Regions from separate parts of the Pseudomonas sp. 2 genome, predicted to be linked through region 1. Evidence: predicted binding sites of a transcription regulator. Region 1 holds the regulator's gene; each other region holds the start of a gene.

The links. Region 1 encodes FliA, which starts transcription of late flagellar genes. Its sites were predicted from a motif close to CTAAAGTTTNNNNNNNNNNNGCCGNTAA; they were not measured.
Region 2: the regulator FliA is predicted to act here: its motif matches at 2,652-2,679, upstream of AC1MEK_RS11940 (methyl-accepting chemotaxis protein).
Region 3: the regulator FliA is predicted to act here: its motif matches at 1,820-1,847, upstream of motA (flagellar motor stator protein MotA).
Region 4: the regulator FliA is predicted to act here: its motif matches at 2,651-2,678, upstream of AC1MEK_RS29595 (methyl-accepting chemotaxis protein).

Annotation. Positions count from the first base shown of each region.
Region 1 covers NZ_JBWXNG010000016.1:68,722-73,936, reverse strand. Annotated here, with positions in the region: gene flhF (flagellar biosynthesis GTPase FlhF) at 1-941, shown strand, start outside; gene fleN (flagellar synthesis regulator FleN) at 1,061-1,894, shown strand; gene fliA (RNA polymerase sigma factor FliA) at 1,891-2,631, shown strand; gene AC1MEK_RS23120 (chemotaxis response regulator CheY) at 2,881-3,255, shown strand; gene AC1MEK_RS23115 (protein phosphatase CheZ) at 3,275-4,063, shown strand; gene AC1MEK_RS23110 (chemotaxis protein CheA) at 4,207-5,215, shown strand, end outside.
Region 2 covers NZ_JBWXNG010000006.1:81,753-86,967, reverse strand. Annotated here, with positions in the region: gene acnA (aconitate hydratase AcnA) at 1-1,602, shown strand, start outside; gene AC1MEK_RS11945 (CPBP family glutamic-type intramembrane protease) at 1,815-2,606, shown strand; gene AC1MEK_RS11940 (methyl-accepting chemotaxis protein) at 2,711-4,276, shown strand; gene AC1MEK_RS11935 (hypothetical protein) at 4,548-5,210, shown strand.
Region 3 covers NZ_JBWXNG010000015.1:61,066-66,280, reverse strand. Annotated here, with positions in the region: gene rhdA (thiosulfate sulfurtransferase) at 1-123, opposite strand, end outside; gene AC1MEK_RS22400 (HDOD domain-containing protein) at 170-1,705, opposite strand; gene motA (flagellar motor stator protein MotA) at 1,917-2,768, shown strand; gene motB (flagellar motor protein MotB) at 2,772-3,806, shown strand; partial or broken gene AC1MEK_RS22385 (bacteriocin immunity protein) at 3,906-4,043, opposite strand; gene AC1MEK_RS22380 (hypothetical protein) at 4,309-4,587, opposite strand; gene AC1MEK_RS22375 (S-type pyocin domain-containing protein) at 4,584-5,215, opposite strand, start outside.
Region 4 covers NZ_JBWXNG010000032.1:9,389-14,603, forward strand. Annotated here, with positions in the region: gene AC1MEK_RS29575 (integrating conjugative element protein) at 1-261, opposite strand, end outside; gene AC1MEK_RS29580 (lysozyme family protein) at 258-815, opposite strand; gene AC1MEK_RS29585 (TIGR03759 family integrating conjugative element protein) at 800-1,555, opposite strand; gene AC1MEK_RS29590 (hypothetical protein) at 1,701-1,931, opposite strand; gene AC1MEK_RS29595 (methyl-accepting chemotaxis protein) at 1,959-2,645, opposite strand; gene AC1MEK_RS29600 (hypothetical protein) at 3,079-3,474, opposite strand; gene AC1MEK_RS29605 (hypothetical protein) at 4,574-4,909, opposite strand; gene AC1MEK_RS29610 (hypothetical protein) at 5,124-5,215, opposite strand, start outside.

The DNA of each region.
Region 1 (5,215 bases):
AGCGTGCCTACGATTCGATGCGTTCGGAATTGAACGGCCTGCGCGAACTTCTGGAAGTCCAGCTCGGTTCGCTGGCCTGGAATCAACTGCAAGGCAGCCGTCCGCAGCAGGCCAACCTGTGGCGTCGTCTGCAACGCGTCGGCCTGTCCGGCCCGCTGTCGCGCGACCTTCTGAACATGGTCCCGGATGTCGATGACCAGCCCCACGCCTGGCGCATGTTGCTGGCGCACCTGGCACGCATGATCGTCACGCCAGAGGTCGAGCCGCTGGAAGAGGGTGGGGTGATCGCCATGGTCGGCCCTGCCGGAATGGGCAAGACCACCACGCTGGCAAAACTTGCGGCCCGATATGTGTTGAAATACGGCGCGCAAAATATCGCGCTGGTGAGTATGGACAGTTTCCGCATCGGGGCTCAGGAACAGCTCAAGACGCTGGGCCGGATCCTCAATGTGCCGGTGACCCATGTCGACCCGGGCCAGTCGCTGGCTCAGGCGCTGGAGCCGCTCTTGCGCAAGCGCGTGGTGTTGATCGACACCGCCGGCCTGCAGGCGAGCGACCCGGCCCTGCGTCTGCAACTGGAAAGCCTGGCAGGGCGCGGCATCAAGGCGCGCAACTACCTGGTCCTGGCGACAACCAGCCAGAAACAGGTGCTGACTGCGGCCTATCACAGTTACAAGCGTTGCGGCCTGGCCGGGTGCATCCTGACCAAGCTGGACGAAACCGCAAGCCTGGGCGAAGTGCTCAGCCTTGCCGTGACACACGAATTGCCCGTGGCCTATCTGACCGATGGCCCACGGATACCGGATGATCTGCATCTGCCACGCCGGCACCAGCTCGTAAGCCGAGCGGTGAGTGTGCAGATGCAGGAGGAGCCTAGCGAGGAAGCGATGGCGGATATGTTTGCGGATCTTTATCACAGCACCGGCAAGCGCGCGGGCTAGGTTAAGGAAAATGACATTGGAAAATACCTGCATCGATGGTCTGCCAGGCATTGTTCAGTCACTGAACGTGCAGCCCGAAGTGTGGCTTAGGTCTAAGCAAGACAAGGTAAAAAATTAACATGGGCAGCATGCATCCCGTTCAGGTTATCGCGGTGACTGGTGGCAAAGGTGGCGTAGGCAAGACCAACGTGTCAGTGAACCTCTCGCTGGCACTGGCCGAGCTTGGGCGTCGCGTGATGTTGCTGGACGCCGATCTGGGTCTGGCCAACGTCGACGTATTGTTGGGCTTGACCCCTAAACGCACCCTGGCCGACGTCATCGAAGGCCGCTGCGAGCTGCGCGATGTCCTGTTGCAGGGGCCAGGCGGGGTGCGCATCGTGCCGGCCGCTTCCGGCACCCAGAGCATGGTGCAACTGACGCCTGCCCAGCACGCTGGCCTGATCCAGGCCTTCAGCGACATCGGCGACAACCTGGACGTGCTGGTGATCGACACCGCTGCCGGGATCGGCGAGTCGGTGGTCAGCTTCGTGCGCGCGGCCCAGGAAGTGCTGCTGGTGGTCTGCGACGAACCGACCTCGATCACCGACGCCTACGCGCTGATCAAGCTGCTCAACCGCGACTACGGCATGAACCGCTTCCGCGTGCTGGCCAACATGGCCCAGAGCCCGCAGGAAGGGCGCAATCTGTTCGCCAAGCTGACCAAGGTCACCGACCGCTTCCTGGACGTCGCGCTGCAGTACGTGGGCGCCGTGCCGTACGACGAGTGCGTGCGCAAGGCCGTGCAGAAGCAGCGCGCGGTGTACGAGGCGTTTCCCCGTTCCAAATGTGCGCTGGCGTTCAAGGCCATCGCGCAGAAAGTCGATACCTGGCCGCTGCCGGCGAACCCGCGTGGCCATCTGGAATTTTTCGTCGAGCGCCTGGTTCATCAGACCAGTGCAGGGCCAGTGTCATGACTGCAAGTGGCTATCGCATGTACAGCAAATCATCCAGAGATTCCCAGTACGAGCTCATCGAGCGCTATGCCCCGTTGGTCAAGCGTATCGCCTACCACTTGCTGGCGCGTCTGCCGGCCAGTGTGCAGGTCGAGGACTTGATCCAGGCGGGGATGATCGGCCTGCTCGAAGTGTCGACCAAATACGACTCGACCAAGGGCGCGAGTTTCGAGACCTACGCCGGCATCCGCATTCGTGGCGCGATGCTCGACGAAGTGCGTAAGGGTGACTGGGCGCCGCGCTCGGTTCACCGCAATACGCGCATGGTCAGCGACGCGATTCGTGTGATTGAAGCAAAAACCGGCCGTGACGCTAAAGATCACGAGGTTGCTGCCGAACTTCAGATGAGCCTCGACGATTACTACGCGATTCTCAATGACACACTGGGCAGTCGCCTGTTCAGCTTCGACGACCTGTTGCAGGACGGCGAGCATGAAGGGCTGCACGAAGACGGCGCGAGCCAGTCGCTGGAACCGTCCCGCGATCTGGAAGACGAGCGTTTTCAAGGGGCGCTGGCCGATGCCATCGCCAACCTGCCCGAGCGTGAACGCCTGGTGCTGGCGCTGTACTACGACGAAGAGCTGAACCTCAAGGAAATCGGTGAAGTCCTGGGCGTCAGCGAATCCCGGGTCAGCCAGCTGCACAGCCAGTGCGCCGCCCGTTTGCGCGGCCGCCTGAGCGAGTGGCGCGCACGTTGATTTAACCCGCGCAGGCCAGTGTGCCTGCGTGCTGAATGCAAGACCGGCTGTGCAAGATGTGGGTGCAACAAAAGGCAAGGCAGGAGCCGGTGGGATCGGATCTTTGAAGATTCGTTTCGCTGCGCCTGTTACTTGTCGATTCGAAAACCCGTCACTGTTATTCGTAAAGCCGCTCGCCGGTATTGATTGAACGCGCGTCCAGGGGCTGGGCGCGTTAAAGACTGCTTGGAGGTCGAATTGGACAAGAACATGAAAATCCTCATCGTTGATGACTTCTCAACGATGCGGCGGATCATAAAAAACCTGTTGCGTGACCTTGGGTTCACCAACACGGCCGAAGCAGATGACGGTACCACCGCATTGCCGATGTTGCAGGCGGGCGGTTTCGATTTCCTGGTCACGGACTGGAACATGCCGGGCATGTCGGGCATCGACCTGCTGCGTCAGGTGCGCGCCGATGAGCGCCTGCGCCACATGCCGGTGCTGATGGTCACCGCCGAAGCCAAGCGCGAGCAGATCATCGAGGCCGCACAGGCCGGTGTTAACGGTTACGTCGTGAAGCCATTCACCGCCCAGGTGCTCAAAGAAAAGATCGAGAAGATATTCGAGCGCGTCAATAGCTGATGTCCGCTGCGAGGGCGCTATGGATCCTAAAGAATCGACAATGGGTGACTTCGAGTCGACCCTGAAGAAACACGCACAAGAGCTCGTCGCCAGCCTTGAAAAAGGCAAGTTCGGCGACGCCGTGCAACTTATCCATGAGCTTAATCAGACCCGGGACCGCGGCCTGTATCAGGAAGTCGGCAAGCTGACGCGCGAGCTGCACAGTGCAATCGTCAATTTCCAGATTGACCCGCACATGCCGCAAGCCGAAGAAGTGTCGCAGATCACCGATGCCACCGAGCGCCTGTCGTATGTTGTGCGCCTGACCGAAGGCGCGGCCAACAAGACCATGGACCTGGTGGAGCAGAGCACGCCGTTGATGAACGGCTTGAGCGAAGACGCCAAGGCCCTGAGCGCCGATTGGGGACGCTTCATGCGTCGCGAGATCGGCGCCGAGGAATTTCGTGATCTGGCCCGCCGTGTCGAAGGTTTCCTGGCGCGCAGCGAGAAGGAGAGTCATCAGGTTGCCAGCCACCTGAACGACATCCTCCTGGCCCAGGATTATCAGGACCTGACCGGCCAGGTGATCAAGCGCGTGACTACGCTTGTGACCGAGGTCGAGAGCAATCTGCTCAAGCTGGTGCTGATGGCCAGCCAGGTGGATCGCTTTGCCGGGATCCAGCACGATCAGGAAGTGTTCCGTAAGCAAAAAGAGCAGGAAAAACTTCATTCCAAGGGTGAAGGTCCGCAGATTCATGCCGATAAACGTGAAGACGTCGTATCCGGTCAGGATGATGTAGACGATCTGCTATCCAGCCTCGGATTCTGAATTCCCGCGAGTGGATTCAAGCCCCGGGTTCTATGTGAAAGTGGCTGCTGGATCGCGCGCCAATGCCTCGACGAAGGCAATGCGCGCGAACCTGTGACGCAGCCTCTGGATCGGTTTGACGGTTAATTTTAGGAGCACCCCCAATGAGCTTCGGCGCCGATGAAGAAATCCTTCAGGATTTTCTGGTAGAGGCCGGCGAGATTCTCGAGCAGTTGTCCGAACAGTTGGTCGAGCTGGAAAGCCGGCCGGATGATGCGGATCTGCTCAATGCCATTTTTCGCGGTTTTCACACTGTAAAAGGGGGCGCTGGCTTCCTCCAGCTCAACGAGCTGGTTGAATGCTGTCACATCGCTGAGAACGTGTTCGACATCCTGCGCAAAGGTGAGCGCCGGGTCGATGCCGAGCTCATGGACGTCGTCCTGGAAGCGCTGGACACCGTCAACAGCATGTTCGGCCAGGTGCGCGAACGCTCCGACATCACGCCGGCCACGCCCGAGCTGCTCGCGGCATTGTCGCGTCTGGCAGAGCCTGCGTCGGCCGATGAAATCGCGGCCGCGCCTGCACCGGCTCCGGTCGTTGAGGAGGTGGCCGAGGCTGCATCCGACGACATCACCGATCTGGAATTCGAACAACTGCTGGACTCGCTCAATGCGGTCAAGGCCGAGGCGGCGGGTGCTGCCGTGTCGGCGCCGGTTGCTCCGGCTGCGCCAGCCGCTGCGGCCGATGAAGCGGCCAGCGACGAAATCACTGACGCCGAATTCGAGTCGCTGCTCGACCAGTTGCATGGCAAGGGCCAGTTCGCCGTAGACGCCGTCGTGCCTGTAGCCGAGGCCGCACCGGCGGCGACGCCTGCGAGCGACGAAATCACCGACGACGAATTCGAAGCGCTGCTCGATCAGCTGCACGGCAAGGGCAGTTTCTCCCCGGATGCCGGCGCGCCAGCTGCAGCGCCTGTGGCAGCCGCCAGCGAACCTGCGTCGGATGAAATCACCGACAACGAATTCGAAGCGCTGCTCGATCAACTGCATGGCAAAGGCAAGTTCGAGCCGGCCGTAGCGGGTGCGACCGCCACGGCGGCGGCACCGGTCAAGAAAGCCGAGCCGCCTAAAGCCGAGCCGCCTAAAGCCGAAGCGCCCAAAGCAGAACCTGCGA
Region 2 (5,215 bases), on a different contig from region 1:
CAGGATCGCGTCGCACTGCCGGACGTTTCCCAGGCCTTCAGCGATTTTCTCGGCCTGGCGCTCAAACCAAGCAAACACGAAGAAGGTCGCCTGGAGAGTGAAGGCGGTGGTGGCGTGGCGGTGGGCAATGCCGAGCAGGTGGGCGAAGCGGAATACACCTACGAGGGCAACACCTATCGCCTGAAAAACGGCGCCGTGGTGATCGCCGCGATCACTTCCTGCACCAATACGTCTAACCCCAGCGTGATGATGGCCGCCGGGCTGCTGGCGAAAAAAGCGGTCGAGAAAGGCCTGCAGCGCAAGCCGTGGGTCAAGAGTTCGCTGGCGCCCGGCTCCAAGGTGGTCACGGATTATTACAAGGCCGCAGGGCTGACCGAATACCTCGACGCACTCGGCTTCGATCTGGTGGGCTACGGCTGCACCACCTGCATCGGCAACTCGGGCCCGCTGCGTGATCCGATTGAAAAAGCCATTCAGCAGTCGGATCTGACCGTGGCCTCGGTGTTGTCGGGCAACCGCAACTTCGAAGGCCGGGTGCACCCGCTGGTGAAAACCAACTGGCTGGCCTCGCCGCCGCTGGTGGTGGCCTATGCCCTGGCCGGCAGCGTGCGCGTGGACCTTTCCAGCGAACCGCTGGGCGAAGGCAAGGATGGCCAGCCGGTGTATTTGCGCGACATCTGGCCGACCCAGCAGGAAATCGCCGACGCGGTGCTGAAAGTCAGCACCGGCATGTTCCACAAGGAATACGCCGAGGTGTTCGCCGGTGACGAGCAGTGGCAGGCGATCCAGGTCTCGAAAGACCCGACTTACGTCTGGCAGGACGACTCGACCTACATTCAGCATCCGCCGTTCTTCGACGACGTGGCAGGCCCGCTGCCGGTCATCGCCGACGTGCAGAAGGCACGGGTGCTGGCGATCCTCGGCGACTCGGTGACCACCGACCACATCTCCCCCGCCGGCAACATCAAGGCCGACAGCCCGGCCGGCCGCTACCTGCGCAGCAAGGGCGTGGAGCCCAAGGACTTCAACTCCTACGGTTCGCGGCGCGGTAACCATGAAGTGATGATGCGCGGCACCTTCGCCAACATCCGCATTCGCAACGAGATGCTCGGCAATGAAGAAGGCGGCTACACCCTGCACGTGCCTACCGATGAAAAACTGCCGATCTACGACGCGGCCATGCGCTATCAGCAGGAAGGCACGCCGCTGGTGGTGATCGCCGGGCAGGAATACGGCACCGGCTCCAGCCGCGACTGGGCGGCCAAGGGCACCAACCTGCTGGGGGTCAAGGCGGTGATCGCCGAGAGCTTCGAACGCATCCACCGCTCCAACCTGGTGGGCATGGGCGTGCTGCCGCTGCAGTTCAAAAGCGGTCAGAACCGCAAGACTCTGGCGTTGACCGGCAAAGAAGTGCTGAACATCACCGGGCTGACCGGCGCCACCCTGCAACCGGGCATGAGCCTGACCCTGCAGATCACCCGGGAAGACGGCAAGCAGGAAAACGTCGATGTGCTGTGCAGGATCGATACCCTGAACGAGGTTGAATATTTCAAGGCCGGGGGGATCCTGCACTACGTGTTGCGGCAGTTGATTGCCTCATGACGTAGATTCCCTGTGGGAGCGAATTCATTCGCGAAAATCGGACAGGCGCTGCAAATGCATTGCCTGTACCGGCCAATCGCGAATGAATTCGCTCCTACAGGGTTGTGTTGCACCTCGTCCCTACACCGGCAACTTTCATCCTCTTCCTACATACGCTCACGTTTAATCGACGCTAGAATCCCCGGCCTTATCCCACGCTCAAGGACGACAACATGCCAGCGTTTCGCTGGACGGCGCTTGCGCTGCTCACTCTGGGTTATTGCATTGCCCTGGCCTACGGCCAACTGACCCTGCCGGTCGCGGTCACCTTCGGCCTGCTGATCATGGCGGGTATCTGCGTCAGCCACTTCCACCACCAAGCGATCCGCCTGTTCGGCCACGCCCTGTTCATCGCCCTCGCGGCAGGCCTCGCCAGCCACTGGCTGCCCGGCTTCATCAATGCGCGGGTCATCGCCGCCGTGCGCTTCACTCAGGAAGCGGCGCCGTTTTCCATGTTTCTCAACCTGGACAAGCCCCTGATCGGCTTCTGGATCGCCCTGGCCTGCCCCTGGGTGTTCAGCGCCATCAGCGTGCGCCGCTCGTTGACCGTCGCAAGCTTCACCCTGCCGGTGACCACGCTGGTCTGCCTGACCGGCGCCGTGGGGCTGGGGATCGTCGGCTGGGCACCGAAATGGCCCGAGCAAGGCCTGATCTGGGCGCTCAACAACCTGCTGCTGGTCACCCTCACCGAAGAGCTGCTGTTTCGTGGCTACATTCAGGGCGGCCTGGCGCGACTGCTGCATCGGATGCCGTATCACCAGGCGCTGGCGATCGCACTGGCCTCGCTGGCCTTCGGCGTTGCGCACCTCGGCGCGGGCTGGGAGTGGACAGTGCTGGCAGGCGTGGCGGGCGTCGGCTACGGCATCGCCTACCGGTTCGGCGGGCTGCCGGCGGCGTTGATCACCCATTTCGGGCTCAATCTTGCGCATTTCGCGCTGTTCACCTACCCCATGTTCAACCGCTGAGCCTTGATCTGCGACAAAGCGTCCCATGACGCAGTTCACAAAATGCTTAATTTCCGGCTGGCGCCGCCGATAACTGCTCAAAGCCTTCCCGGATTGAACAGCTTATGCGCAATAACCAGCCCATCACCCAACGCGAACGGACCTTCCCGGCGCAGCAACGGTTGATCTCGACCACCGATGCGCGCGGCGTGATCACCTACTGCAACGACGCCTTCGTCGACATCAGCGGCTTCTCCCGCGACGAACTGATCAAGGCGCCCCACAACACCGTGCGCCACCCCGACGTGCCGTCGGCCGTGTTCGAGCACATGTGGGCCACGCTCAAGCAGGGACTGCCGTGGATGGGCATCGTCAAGAACCGCTGCAAGAACGGCGACCATTACTGGGTCAACGCCTACGTCACGCCGATCTTCGAGAGCAATCAGGTGGTGGGTTTCGAGTCGGTGCGCATCAAGCCCACGGCCGAGCAGATCCGCCGCGCCGAAGCGCTGTATCAGCGCCTCAATACCGGCAAGAGTGCCGTGCCGAGCCGCGACAAGTGGCTGCCGGTGCTGCAGGACTGGCTGCCGTTCATCCTGGTCAGCCAGCTGAGCTTCTTGATCGGCATCTGGCTCAATTCCGAGTGGGGCTTCGCGCTGGCCGCCGCACTTTCAGTGCCGCTGGGCCTGTTGGGCCTGAGCTGGCAACAGCGCGGCATCAAGCGCCTGCTGCGCCTGGCCGAACAGACCACCTCCGACCCGCTGATCGCCCAGATGTACACCGACAGCCGCGGCCCGCAAGCGCGCCTGGAAATGTCCATCCTCAGCCAGGAAGCGCGCCTGAAAACCTGCCTGACCCGCCTGCAGGACACCGCCGAGCATCTCAATTCGCAGGCCAAACAGTCCGACAGCTTGGCCCAGGCCAGCTCCCTGGGCCTGGAACGCCAGCGCGTGGAAACCGATCAGGTGGCCACCGCCATCAACCAGATGGCCTCCACCACCCAGGAAGTCGCGACCCACGTGCAGCGCACCGCCGACGCCACCCAGCAGGCCAACGAACTGACCCGCCGTGGCCGCGACATCGCCAGCGAAACCCGCGAAGCCATCGAGCGCCTCTCGGCCTCGGTGGGCGACACCGGCCTCACCGTGACCCAACTGGCCAAGGACAGCGATGAAATCGGTGGCGTAGTCGACGTCATCAAAGGCATCGCCGACCAGACCAACCTGCTGGCCCTGAACGCCGCCATCGAAGCCGCCCGTGCCGGAGAGATGGGCCGTGGCTTTGCGGTGGTGGCCGACGAAGTCCGCCAACTGGCACAGCGCACCGCCGAATCCACCGGGCAGATCCACGCCCTGATCGCCAAGCTGCAGCAGACCGCCAACAACGCCGTGCAGACCATGGAGCACGGCCGCCGCCAGGCCGAAGAAGGCGTCGAGCAAGTGCTCGAAGCCGACCGCGCGCTGGTGGGCATCAGCGACGCCGTGGCCAACATCACCGACATGGCCACCCAGATAGCCGCCGCCACCGAGGAGCAAAGCTCGGTGGCCGAGGAAGTCAGCCGCAACATCCGCAACATCGCCGAACTGGCCGACCAGACCTCCGACGAAGCCCGCCGCTCCGCCAACCTCAGCGCCGAACTGACCAGCACCGCCCACAGCCAGTACTCGCTGGTGGAACGCTTCAACCGCTAACACACGCTCTGCACGACCCCAAAGCCCCGGCAGCGAAACTGCCGGGGCTTTTTTATTGGGGCGAATATGTAGGAAGTTTCTGAAGTTTCGGTTTTTTTGGGGGGGCTGCGGATGAGTGGATTGACAGCGAGAGCGAATCGCTATTACGTGATTTTCCAGGTAGGTGATAAATAATTAATACCACGATGGTATTTGAGTCTATCTACAAAACTTAACTAAACGAGCGCTCGTTCGGCCCAAGAATTCGGATTAGTGCCTCAAGGAAAATATTATGAACATGCGAGAACCAATTCCCTTCCAACCTCCTTTTGTCGGCATCGCAGATCCAACAGATGGATTGCTTAAAACCGCCGATCTGGAAACACCTATTACCGTCCAAATTCATGTATGGGAAGGGTCGGATATCGGCTATGAATGCCAACTAATCCTTGATGGCAAAACCGTTGGGGACGTTCGTGTAATCACCGCAGACGACCAAGTTGGTGACATAATGATCTTTCACCTAAATGCAACTCTGCTAGATAGAAACGGGATCTATCTGCTGAGTTACGGAACGCATAGCCCAATCACTGGGGTTCGTGACTTCTCTCCCACCACACCTTTGAAAGTCGACCGCACCCCACCCGGCGCAACCCTCCTCGCCCCGATGATCTTCCCCAGCGCAAGCTTCGGCGATCAGCTCATCGGCCTGGTCCCGGGTTACGCCGGCATGGAATCGGGTGACGTGATCCAGACCCTGTGCAACGGCATTCACGGACCCGCGCACACCGTGCAGGCCGATGAACTGACCCTGCGCCCCGTCGAAATCGCCTTTGAACGGGCGTTTCTACAGGACCTGGCCACCGACAGCGTGGTCATCGAGTACGTGGTGACAGACCGTGCCGGCAATCCGTCGGTGACCTCGCTGCCGGTGCTGATGACCGTTAAATTGTAACTGCA
Region 3 (5,215 bases), on a different contig from region 1:
AATGTGGCCGGCCTCATAACGGGCGGCACTGGTCAGGTCGACCAGAATTAGCTCTGAAGCACCAAGGCGTGCCTGCAGATCGGCGGGCTCGATCACCAGGGGCAAGCTTGAAAAGGCAGACATGTGAGGTCTCCAGATCGCGAAAAAGAGGCGAATTGTAGCTCAGCTGTCAGCCATTGCGTTGGCTAAAGGTGGTCAGTGCCTTCTCGATGCATTGCCCGGTTTTTCCGAAGGCCTGCACGGTGACCTCCGAGAACGGCCCGCCGCCCTGATCGGCCGCCACTAGCATCAGCACCCGGCCATTGCTGGCCAGCGAACGAATCAGCAGGTTTTCCCCGCTGAACAGGCCGCGCAACTGAGGCGGCAGCAGCGCGGAAAACTGCGCGTTGTTGCCCGGCGTCAGGCGCAATTGCGTGGCCTGTGCCAGCAGGCGCTGCAGGACGGTGCTCTCCTTGTAGGGAATCAACAACGCGGCGGCGGCCTTGTCCACCCCGGCAATCTGATGCACCCGCAGGCAGTCGTTTTTGCGGTCGAGCATCATCAGCACCACCCGCTGCATGCCGCAAGCCTCCAGCGCCTCGCGGGCGCAGATGGTCAGGTGCATGGCGTTAGTGAAAACGCTCGGCTCCTTGAGCAGATCGCCGCAGTGCTTGCGCCAGGTCTGTATCGCCTCGGCCGACGGCGGCGGCGCGGGCAGCAGGCCCTTGTGCACCCGGCGCGTGTCCCACGGCCAGAGCAATGCTTCGGCCGGATGCCAGACGCCCGGCGCGGCATGCTGGCGGGCGCTGGCGGCGGCGTTCTGGTGCACCTGCTGTTGCAGCTCCATCAGCGGTTGTTGCAGATACAGGCTGGTCAGTAGTTGCCAGCGCAGGTTGTGCGGGGTATCCCAGGCCTGTTGCGCCGACAGCGCCAGCCCGTTGGCCAGCAGAATGGTATTGGCGGGTTGATTGAGCCATCGACGCAACGGCAGGTCGGCGTCGAGTGCCTGCTGCTGTTTGAGCGGCTCTTCGTTCTCGTGGGCGATGCGCAGCACTTTCACCAGATTGCGTTGCTCGTTCATCAACAGGTTGTAACCCTGTGTGACCCAGATCGGCAGCCGCCAGCGCTCGGCAAGCGCCTGGCAGACTTCCAGCAGGCGCACGCCAAACAGGGCCTTTTCCACGCGCTTGGCGCACTCGCCCTTGTGGATAACCCGTAGTTCCCATTCCTCCAGCAGCTTGGGGTGAGCCAGCGCCATGGGCCACAGCGGCGCGAGAAACAACAGGCTGCCCAGATGGATGTCTTGCCACAGCCGCGCCAACTGGTTGGCGAACAGGCCATAAGCCTGCTGGGTCGCGTGCTGGCTGATCAACTGCAACTGACGCAGCGCCACCGGAATCTGCTGCAATTCCACGCTGGGTAAACGCGCCAGCAGGGTGGCGGTGCGCGCCAGGCCCAGGCGGTTGAGCGCCACTTCAAGGCTTTCGGCAGGCTCTGCGAGGCCACCGCTGTGCTGATTGGCTTCCCGCAGCACGCTGAGCACCAGGGCGGGGCTGTCCTGCATCAGATCGGCAATATCGCGCAATGATTTGCGGCTGTCGTTCAGCGCCGACTGCACTTTGGCGTGGGCGATGGCGGGGACGGGCAGGGCAATGCCGTCGAGCTGCGTCAGCCAGGTGTCGACAGTTTGCGGAACGAGGAGCGTCGAAGCTTTATCTGATTGCATTCACAAGACCCATACGGCTGGGAGGTTTTGATCGGCGTCGAATGGTGGCATCATGCTGGCCTTCGCGCTGCTGTGCCCGAGCCAGACAACAGGCAGGATTTTCGCCTGATTTGACTATAGTCTCGCGCACTGGTGCCGATAAGGAGAACAAGAGTTTTGAGCGCTTCTCGCACAATGACCATGAACCCGACTCAGTAAGTATTTTCTACCTATGGCAAAAATTATCGGCATCATCGTCGTTTTCGCGAGCGTACTCGGCGGCTACGTACTTTCCCACGGTCAGATTGCTGCGTTGATCCAGCCTTTCGAGGTGATGATCATCGGCGGTGCCGCGTTCGGTGCATTCCTGCAGGCGAACCCGGGCTACATGACCATGCACGTGATCAAGAAATCCGTGAAGATGTTCGGCTCGCGGTTCACCCATGCCTTCTACCTGGAAGTGCTGGGCCTGATCTACGAGATCCTCAACAAGAGCCGTCGTGAAGGCATGATGGCCATCGAGGGCGATATCGAAGAGCCGGAAAACAGCCCGATCTTCGCCAAATACCCCAGCGTGCTCAAAGACACCCGCATGATCGCGTTCATCTGCGATTACCTGCGCATCATGTCGTCCGGCAACATGGCTCCCCACGAGCTCGAAGGCCTGTTCGACATGGAACTGCTGAGCATGAAGGAAGAACTCGAACACCCATCCCACGCGGTCACCGGTATTGCCGACGGCATGCCTGGTTTCGGTATCGTCGCGGCGGTACTGGGTATCGTGGTGACCATGGCGTCCCTGGGTTCCGGTGACAAGGCGGCGATCGGTATGCACGTCGGTGCGGCGCTGGTCGGTACCTTCTTCGGTATTCTCGCGGCCTACGGCTTCTTCGGCCCGCTGGCGCAGTGCCTGGCCCACGATGCCAAGGAAGAGATGAACGTCTTCGAATCGATCAAGGCGTCCCTGGTGGCTTCGGCCTCGGGCGTGCCGCCTTCGCTGGCCGTCGAGTTCGGCCGCAAGGTCCTGTATCCGGCCCACCGCCCCAGCTTCAGCGAGCTGGAACAAGCTGTTCGCGGTCGTTGATCCATGGAAAATAATCAGCCGATTATCGTAAAGCGCGTCAAGCGCTTTGGCGGAGGGCACCACGGCGGCGCCTGGAAAATCGCCTTTGCCGACTTCGCGACGGCCATGATGGCGTTCTTCCTGGTGCTGTGGCTGATGTCCTCGGCAACGCCTGAGCAGTTGATCGCCATCGCCGGTTACTTCAAGGACCCTGTCGGTTTTTCCGACAGCGGCTCGCCTTACGTGATCGACCTGGGCGGCTCGCCGGAAATGTCGCCGGACCAGACGCTCAACCCTGAAGTCAAATCCACCCCGGCCCCGGACAAGGTGCCGGTGGACGCCGACCAGCAGGAAGCGGCGGCCGAGCAGGTCGAGCAGGAACGCCTGGAAATGCTGCTCCAGGAGCTGCAGACCAAGGTCAACGAGAACCCGCAACTGGCCAAGTTCAAGGACCAGATCCTGTTCGAGATCACCCAGGACGGCCTGCGCATCCAGATCATGGACGCGGAAAACCGGCCGATGTTCGACATCGGGAGTGCGCGGCTGAAACCGTATTTCGAAGACATTCTGCTGGCCATGGCCGACACCATCAAAACAGTGCCGAACAAGGTGAGCATCAGCGGCCATACCGACGCCACGCCGTACGTGGGCAACAACGGTTTCGGCAACTGGGAACTGTCGGCCAACCGCGCCAACGCCGCACGCCGCGCGCTGACCGCGGGCGGGTATCCTGATCCGCAGGTGGCGCGCGTGGTCGGTTTCGCCTCGTCGTCGCTGTACGACAAGGACAACCCGATGAACCCGATCAACCGTCGGATCGACATCACCGTACTGACCAAGAAGGCCCAGGCACGGATCGAGGGCGACCAGAACGCCGGCGGCGCACCCAAGCCAGCCCCGGCACCGGCGCCCACCCCGGCACCGGCTGGCCAGCCAGGCGCCTCGAACGGTTCGGCCCCTGCGGTCGACCCACAGGCCTACGCCCAGCCGCACGAGATCCGGCAAAAGCTGAATATCTTCGATCAAGGGCAGTTGAAGATCGACGAAACCAAGAACTGATAGCCGGTTCAAACGAAAACGCCGCGATGATCGCGGCGTTTTTGTTTTTGCAGCTAATCCACAATCCTTGTGGGACGGCTTGCTGGTGAATGCGATGGGTTACTCTGGCTTAAACCCGGGTTTACCATTGGCTGCACGCCATTCTTTGACTTCTTTCACAATTCCCTCGGGGCTGTCCTCGCGGCCTTCTTCTGGATAAAAAATCAGATCAGATCCGGCAAGGTGTTCAGTAAGCTGTTTGAATAGCAATACGTTTTTAATGTCCTCCTTCTCGGACCTTGGCCACCGTCGCATAGGGCGCGAACTAAATTAAGTAATTCTGCTTCGGTGTAGTCCTAAATGGATGGATTGTTCTTTTTATATGAATGAATATGTGGAGGTTTAGTGGGGTTGCCTATATTTGTCAATGTCGTATCAATCTCACACCTGTATCTAAGCGATAAAGCTTGAGATGTGCGTTTTTGAGAAGGCCCAGCAGACGCTGGGCTTTCTGTTCAGAGTCCTATGGCTTGCTTATAGGGTATTTGTTATCAGTAAGAAAAGCAGGCGCTCTCCAGTTGGGGCCTTTTCTTATGCCGCCGTTGCCGCGCAAAATCAAGCCTTCTTGTTCCATGCTGTCAACGAGCTGTTGTAGCTCTAAGTTATGAGCGAAATGAACCCATTTGTTCAGGCTGTACAGCATGTCCAGCTTTGGATAGGATATAGAGTTGTTGTCTCTGGTGATAAAGAGTATGACGTCTTTCGGAGTTTCTGCTTTCACAATTTCATTGATGTGAGTCATGGTTGCTTTCCGTACTGTTGTTCGTAATAGGCGTCTGTCGCTTCCGATGTGTAAAGCAGGTTGGGGTCGTCCTTCAATTTGAAATCTTCCAGCGTGGCCGTATGGGCATTATTCCATACGTCCCCTTGTACATTGTCTGCGATCCCAAGTGCTCTGTAGCGTTCAAGCTCTCGTATCTCGTGTGTATAGAATCGCTTGTCGATATCTGTTGATTCGATCTCCTTACTGAGGATTTTGCTTAGCCGATCAATCATGACGTCATTGGCTGCAGACGCTTCAAATCTCCCAGTGTGCAGCTTGACCAGATCAATACCTGCTTGAGTTATCGTAGCGGTTTCCCAGTTCAGATCTTGTGTGGGTCCTCCCGCGTTATTGGGGTTATACATTCGTCCGCTATATTTTCCTTTGGTGTCGGCACCCTTGTATGGATTGCTAAACATCACATAGATGGGAGGAAGCCCCGAGTCTATGGGAAAGATGACAATACGGTCGTTGAACGTGACTTCCGCGACTTGAGGAAACGAATCAATTCTCCCCTCAACAGGCATTACGCTTGAGCCGGCAATGACTGTGGGTGTCTGCTCCTCGGATGGTAGCGTAGTCGAACTGCTGCCAGGCGTTTCAGCTG
Region 4 (5,215 bases), on a different contig from region 1:
TTGCAGCCCGGGGGCGTTGATGACTCTGCCCTGTACCTGCCCAGGTGCCAGGCGTGGGGATCGGACGGGGTACGCGCCGGTGTCACGCACGCCCAGGTTTTGATCGGCGAGCTGCTGTTGTGTGGGCTCAGGTGCCAGATCCTGGTAATAGGGCAGGGCAGACGATCCACCTCTGTCCTCGACCACAATCAGCGAGCTGGCTGCCGCCATACCCGGCGAAGCGACGCAGGCGACAAGAATAAAAGCGAGACGCTGCTTCATGGGTTGTTTACCAAGTGTTGGATGCCGACTACGCGGCTGAGATGCGCGGAAAACGCGCGTTGATAGCGCTCGGCGGGAGCACCGCCGGCCGGCCGGTGATAGCGTCCGGCAGCCTCAATCCAGCTGCCGCCCTTGGCCTTCTGCTCCGCGAGAATCCGAGCAGTGACCTTCAGGTTTTTGTGAGGGTCCAGACCTTCGCAGGGATGCTCGTAGCGATGCCCGTTCGCCTGGATGTTGGTCTGGCCAAGGCCGACATCGACACGCGCAGGCCCGGCAATGACGATTGCGCTGGTCAGCGCCTGGCACGCCTCAGCCCGGGTTGCGAAGCGGTAGCCTGTGCCCGCGACATTCAGGGTCCATGGCCAAGGGACGATACGGCCACGCAGCCGCGTTCCACTCTCTTGCAGCGCCACCGCGTACAGCACCTCTGATGGCACACCCGCTGGAATTGCGATCGCTTGGTAGGCCGGTGGCGGGGCTTCACTGGCGTGCGTCGATGCAACTCCAGCGATAAGAAGGGCCAAGGTGGCTATCTGCGTTATTGACGGCGCCATTTCCCCTCCACTTCACGGAGCAGGGCTGGTAAGCCGCCACCGACGCCGATCCCCTGCCAGCGGCCGTCGTCATGGTTGAGCGTGATCTGCCGACTGCGAACGGCAACAGGATCAACGCCGGCGAGAACGGCCCAGCGACGAATACGTTCGTCGTCCAGCTGGCTGCCCACGAAATACAGGTCGAATGGTTGTTTCTGCTTCTGCAGGTCCTTGACCGTGGCAATGCATGCCGCGCAGTCGTCCTGGACGAAAACGGCCAGACGCCCGGTGCTGCTGAGTACTGGTTTGGCGGCTGCAGGTGATGAGGTAGGAGAGGTGATCTGGATGACTTTCTCGTCCGGGTACAAGCGGGAGAAGGCCTGATCGTATGCCCGCTGATAGGCCAGCTCTTTGTCGACGCGTCGCCGCTCGGCCTGGACTTGCATTTCCGCATATCGAACGCGCTCCTCGGCGGACTCGGCTTCGATCCCGAGAGCGGTCAGCGGATCGAGACCGGGCGAGTAGATCCCGCGCGGGCCCTGCATGACGGATTGGTAGCGGGTCCATTCTTGCGCTGTCAGCCCCCACTGTCGCGCAGAATGATCGCCGCTCGTGGTCAGTGGCCCGACTGACGTTTGAGTCTCGATGCTGGTTTGAGTAGCGACTGAATCAGACGTAGCGGCCACGGCAGGTAAGGAGGCCAGTGCCGTAAAGCACCAGCCGATAGTAAATGTGGATCTGGGGAGGCTTGATGGCTTCATGGAAATTCTCGCTCTGTGACGAGGACCAATTTCTCAAGCAGATCCGATAGGGGCAGCAGGAAATAGACTTCAGGAATGGATAGTTTTTGTGACGCGGTATAGGCCTGCGACTATGCGGCTTGGTCCGCATAGTTCGGAGCAGAGTTCATGGCTCGGTCGGGAGCGTGGGATATTTTTTCCAGATACGGATCAGAAACGGTTTATCCCAGTGATTGCAGCCTGATCGCTCCATTGCTTCTCCTTCAGGCACTCCTGAGTCGATGAGCGCTATCGCTACATGCAGATGACGAGTAAGCCTTCGAGCGTCGAGCACAATCAACAGACCGATCATCACTGTGCAGAGCGCACTGACGAACCAGATAATGTTTCCAGACATTGCGTTTTCCTAGTGGGTTCTGCCCGGTCACTGGGCTAGCGAAACGTTCTTGGATGTGCCTGATACGTCGAACTTTGCAGCTCGTGCACCGACAGAGCGGAGGATCCACGACGTGCCTGGAACCCTATCGCCAATCCTGATCAGGCGGAGTTGATGCAACTCAGTGCTTCCCGTGGGTGCGACCGAGAGAAACTGCTGGCCGCCTCGATGCTCGATGCCGATAGCGGTAAACGGAGGGGGAGCTGCTTTGGTCTTGGAAGCAGGAAGCTGCTTGCCGGTTGAAGAGGAGGATGGAGACGGGGGCGCGCCTTCCCGCTTGACCTGGGCCTGTTGAAGATCTGTGAGACGGATGTCCAGAGCTTCGACGCTGGCTTTGAGCATTACTAGGTCTTGGGATGAAAGCGTTGCTTGCGACAGCGCTTGATTGGAGTCCGTTGCCTGAGCTTCGATGCTGTCCAGCCGGCTCGAAAGCGCTTGCTCAGAAGCGCGGAAATCCTCGGTGCTGGATGTGGCTCGACTATCATATGCGCTTTGCCTTTCGTCAATCATCGATAGCCTGGACTCGATTCTGGCCAGAGGGCTGTCAGCTGCAGTAGTAATGAGATTGGCGTTTAGGTTTGACAAGCGGGAGTGATCATAGAGTACGGCAGCGGCAACGGTGGCGATGCACAGGCTCAGAACTACGGTGGTTAGGGTAGGGCGTTGAAGGTTCATAGGTTTCCTCGCGCGATTGCGGAGAAACATTCGCAAAGATTAGCTCGCCATGCGCGCATAAATAGAATTTGTGGGGCTTCATGTATTTCCACCATGGCTGACACTCTTAAATTCAGATATTGTCCTCTTGAATTTCAGGCAGTTTTCGGTTGGTTACGAGGGGTCATATGATTTGCCAGAGGCGTGCCCTTCAACGTCGGCTGAATGAATTACGACGCATGCTGGATGACGCGGTGGTTGATCAATAGGCAAATAGTGCTGCCTCAGCGGATATCATAACCTGCGGATGTGAGCAGTTGGATGTGATAATCAGGATATTAGCGCTTGGCCGTAGGGGTTTTTTCACACTCCGAATAGAGTCGAATTAAGGCATTCTCGTTTCATAAACGCGCTATTCGGATTGTGATGGCGAGTGGGTAGCTCCAGCTACTTACTACTGAATTTGTTTGTAGTATTTCCTTATGATGTATTCATTACCCTGCGTGTCGCTGACCTTCACTTTTTCATTCGTGATGCGACCATCTTCCATAAGGCCGTCAATGGCTGTGTTAGTGGAGTTGTAGGGTGGATAAAATAATGCGTCATAAATCTGGTCAAACGTCATGCCGCTGTCGCTCTTATCAATGCGCTTGATTATTTCGGTTTCGAGAGCAGCGACGAGTTTTGTCTCTCGATGGTCTTCGTAGGTTTGATAAACGCAGATTAAGACAATTAGTGATAGACAAAAAGCAGCGACTATTCTAGATCTAGATTTGGGAGTGGGGAATAGAGTTGGATAAAGCGAGGCAATCGCTAACGCTAGGCTGATTATGTTTAGATAGCTGTCCATGGGGATTTTTTAAGTATAGGGGAGCGTTGATTGTACTGGTTGTTTGTTGTGCGAAGCAAGCAGGGCAGTGCATTTGTAGTCGTACGCCGAGCCTCCTCGGCAAGAATTGTCGAGCTATCTATTTGCGTAATGCCGACCGCACGGGCGCGATTAGCTTCCGCATAATTTCGAGCGAAGACTCAATGACAAAAACATTCACGCAATGGAGCGACAATAATATCCATATGCTTATCAAAATTTAATTCCTTGGCTGGTACGTTCAGAAAGATGATTTTCGGGCCAACTATAAGGATTTGCCCGCTCTGAAGCACTGCTTGGGGACGGTGAGAGACCGCTTCTGGTTGAAAGTGATCTCTCGAAGCAAGATGAAGCAGCGAGTAGAGATCAGGTGTGTTACCACCATTTTCTCCTCGGTGTTGGGCTGCGCCCCTCGGGTTCCAGGGACTGCCAGGCGGCTTTCTCGCGCCGTGAAGATATCTGACGCCGTTGACATAGGCGCACCTGCGCAATGAGTATCCGACTCTACTGCCCAGCGGAGCGACTGTCCGTCATCACGTACCATGGGGGCTAACATGGAGCTGCATCGGATACTGGTGCTGGAAATAGAGAAATTCGAGTGCTGGGAACAACCTTGGAGTTTTTACAAAACCCTATCAGCGTCATCCGCTCTGGATGATGATACGCGTGAGCTGCTTCGCAGCTTATGGGCCGAGGTGATTGAGTACCCAAGCTGGCGGACGAGCAATGCTCTAGAAGACATTTGCTCGCTTGTAGATGCCCGACTTGAATCACGTTTCCCTTGGCTTTCTGAAAAGGCACGAGGGCACCTCGTAAATGCGGCCTCCTATCAGTGGCGCTAGTATCCTGCCTGGCTTTTTTGACTGAACAGTCGAATCACCGGCGGGAACGAGTGACCGCTTTCGACTTTGGATTCAACCGGTCGCTACCGGCAGAAGCCCCGGCCAAAAGAGGACACTCGACTAGATTTGACTGGATAAGAAAAAATACCACTTATCGAAAGCTGGACAAAACCAAACCACATATATTTTCCGCCTCAGCGCTAGATTTTGGTGACATACTCAAATGCAAAACCACCTCATCACTCAAACTCACCCGAACGAATTCGCTTAAGAAAGTCCGGATTAATCCAAACCTCCTTAACTTTGAAATTTTCCGGTTTAACAAAAGGTTTGGCAGGCACAAGTTTATCGATGAGATCTGGAATACCTTTGGCCAACAGACGGTACCCATCAAGAATCTCGTGATCCAAAAAATATATCAGCCCATCACTCAAATCACATACAACATAGTTCCCTCCTTCTGCCCAAGCAATAGGAAGAACCTTCCGACCAAACTCAACCATCTCCAGCTCAGAAATTACACTCTGCACGGAAACAAACTGCGTTATACATACGTCCCCTTCGGGCACCGCCAAGACTTAATTTACCTGAATACGCATCCCGTTATAGGCAGAATAAAACGCCTTTAATGACTCACAGAGAGAGCTCCCTATATAGAGTTCCACTCTAGAAACATCCTCTTCTGTGAAAGGAACAAAACCGTTACATGAAACCTTCACTGATCGAAACCTCCATTTTGATAACAGCCGCTCCGCCAGTATGGGGTGTTGAGGCGTCGACTTAACCATCTCACCCGGGCATCTCTTGACGCTGCCACACATCCTCTTTGCTCGTACGCCAAGCATGCCAACCTATTGGAAGATTGAACAATGCCAACAATG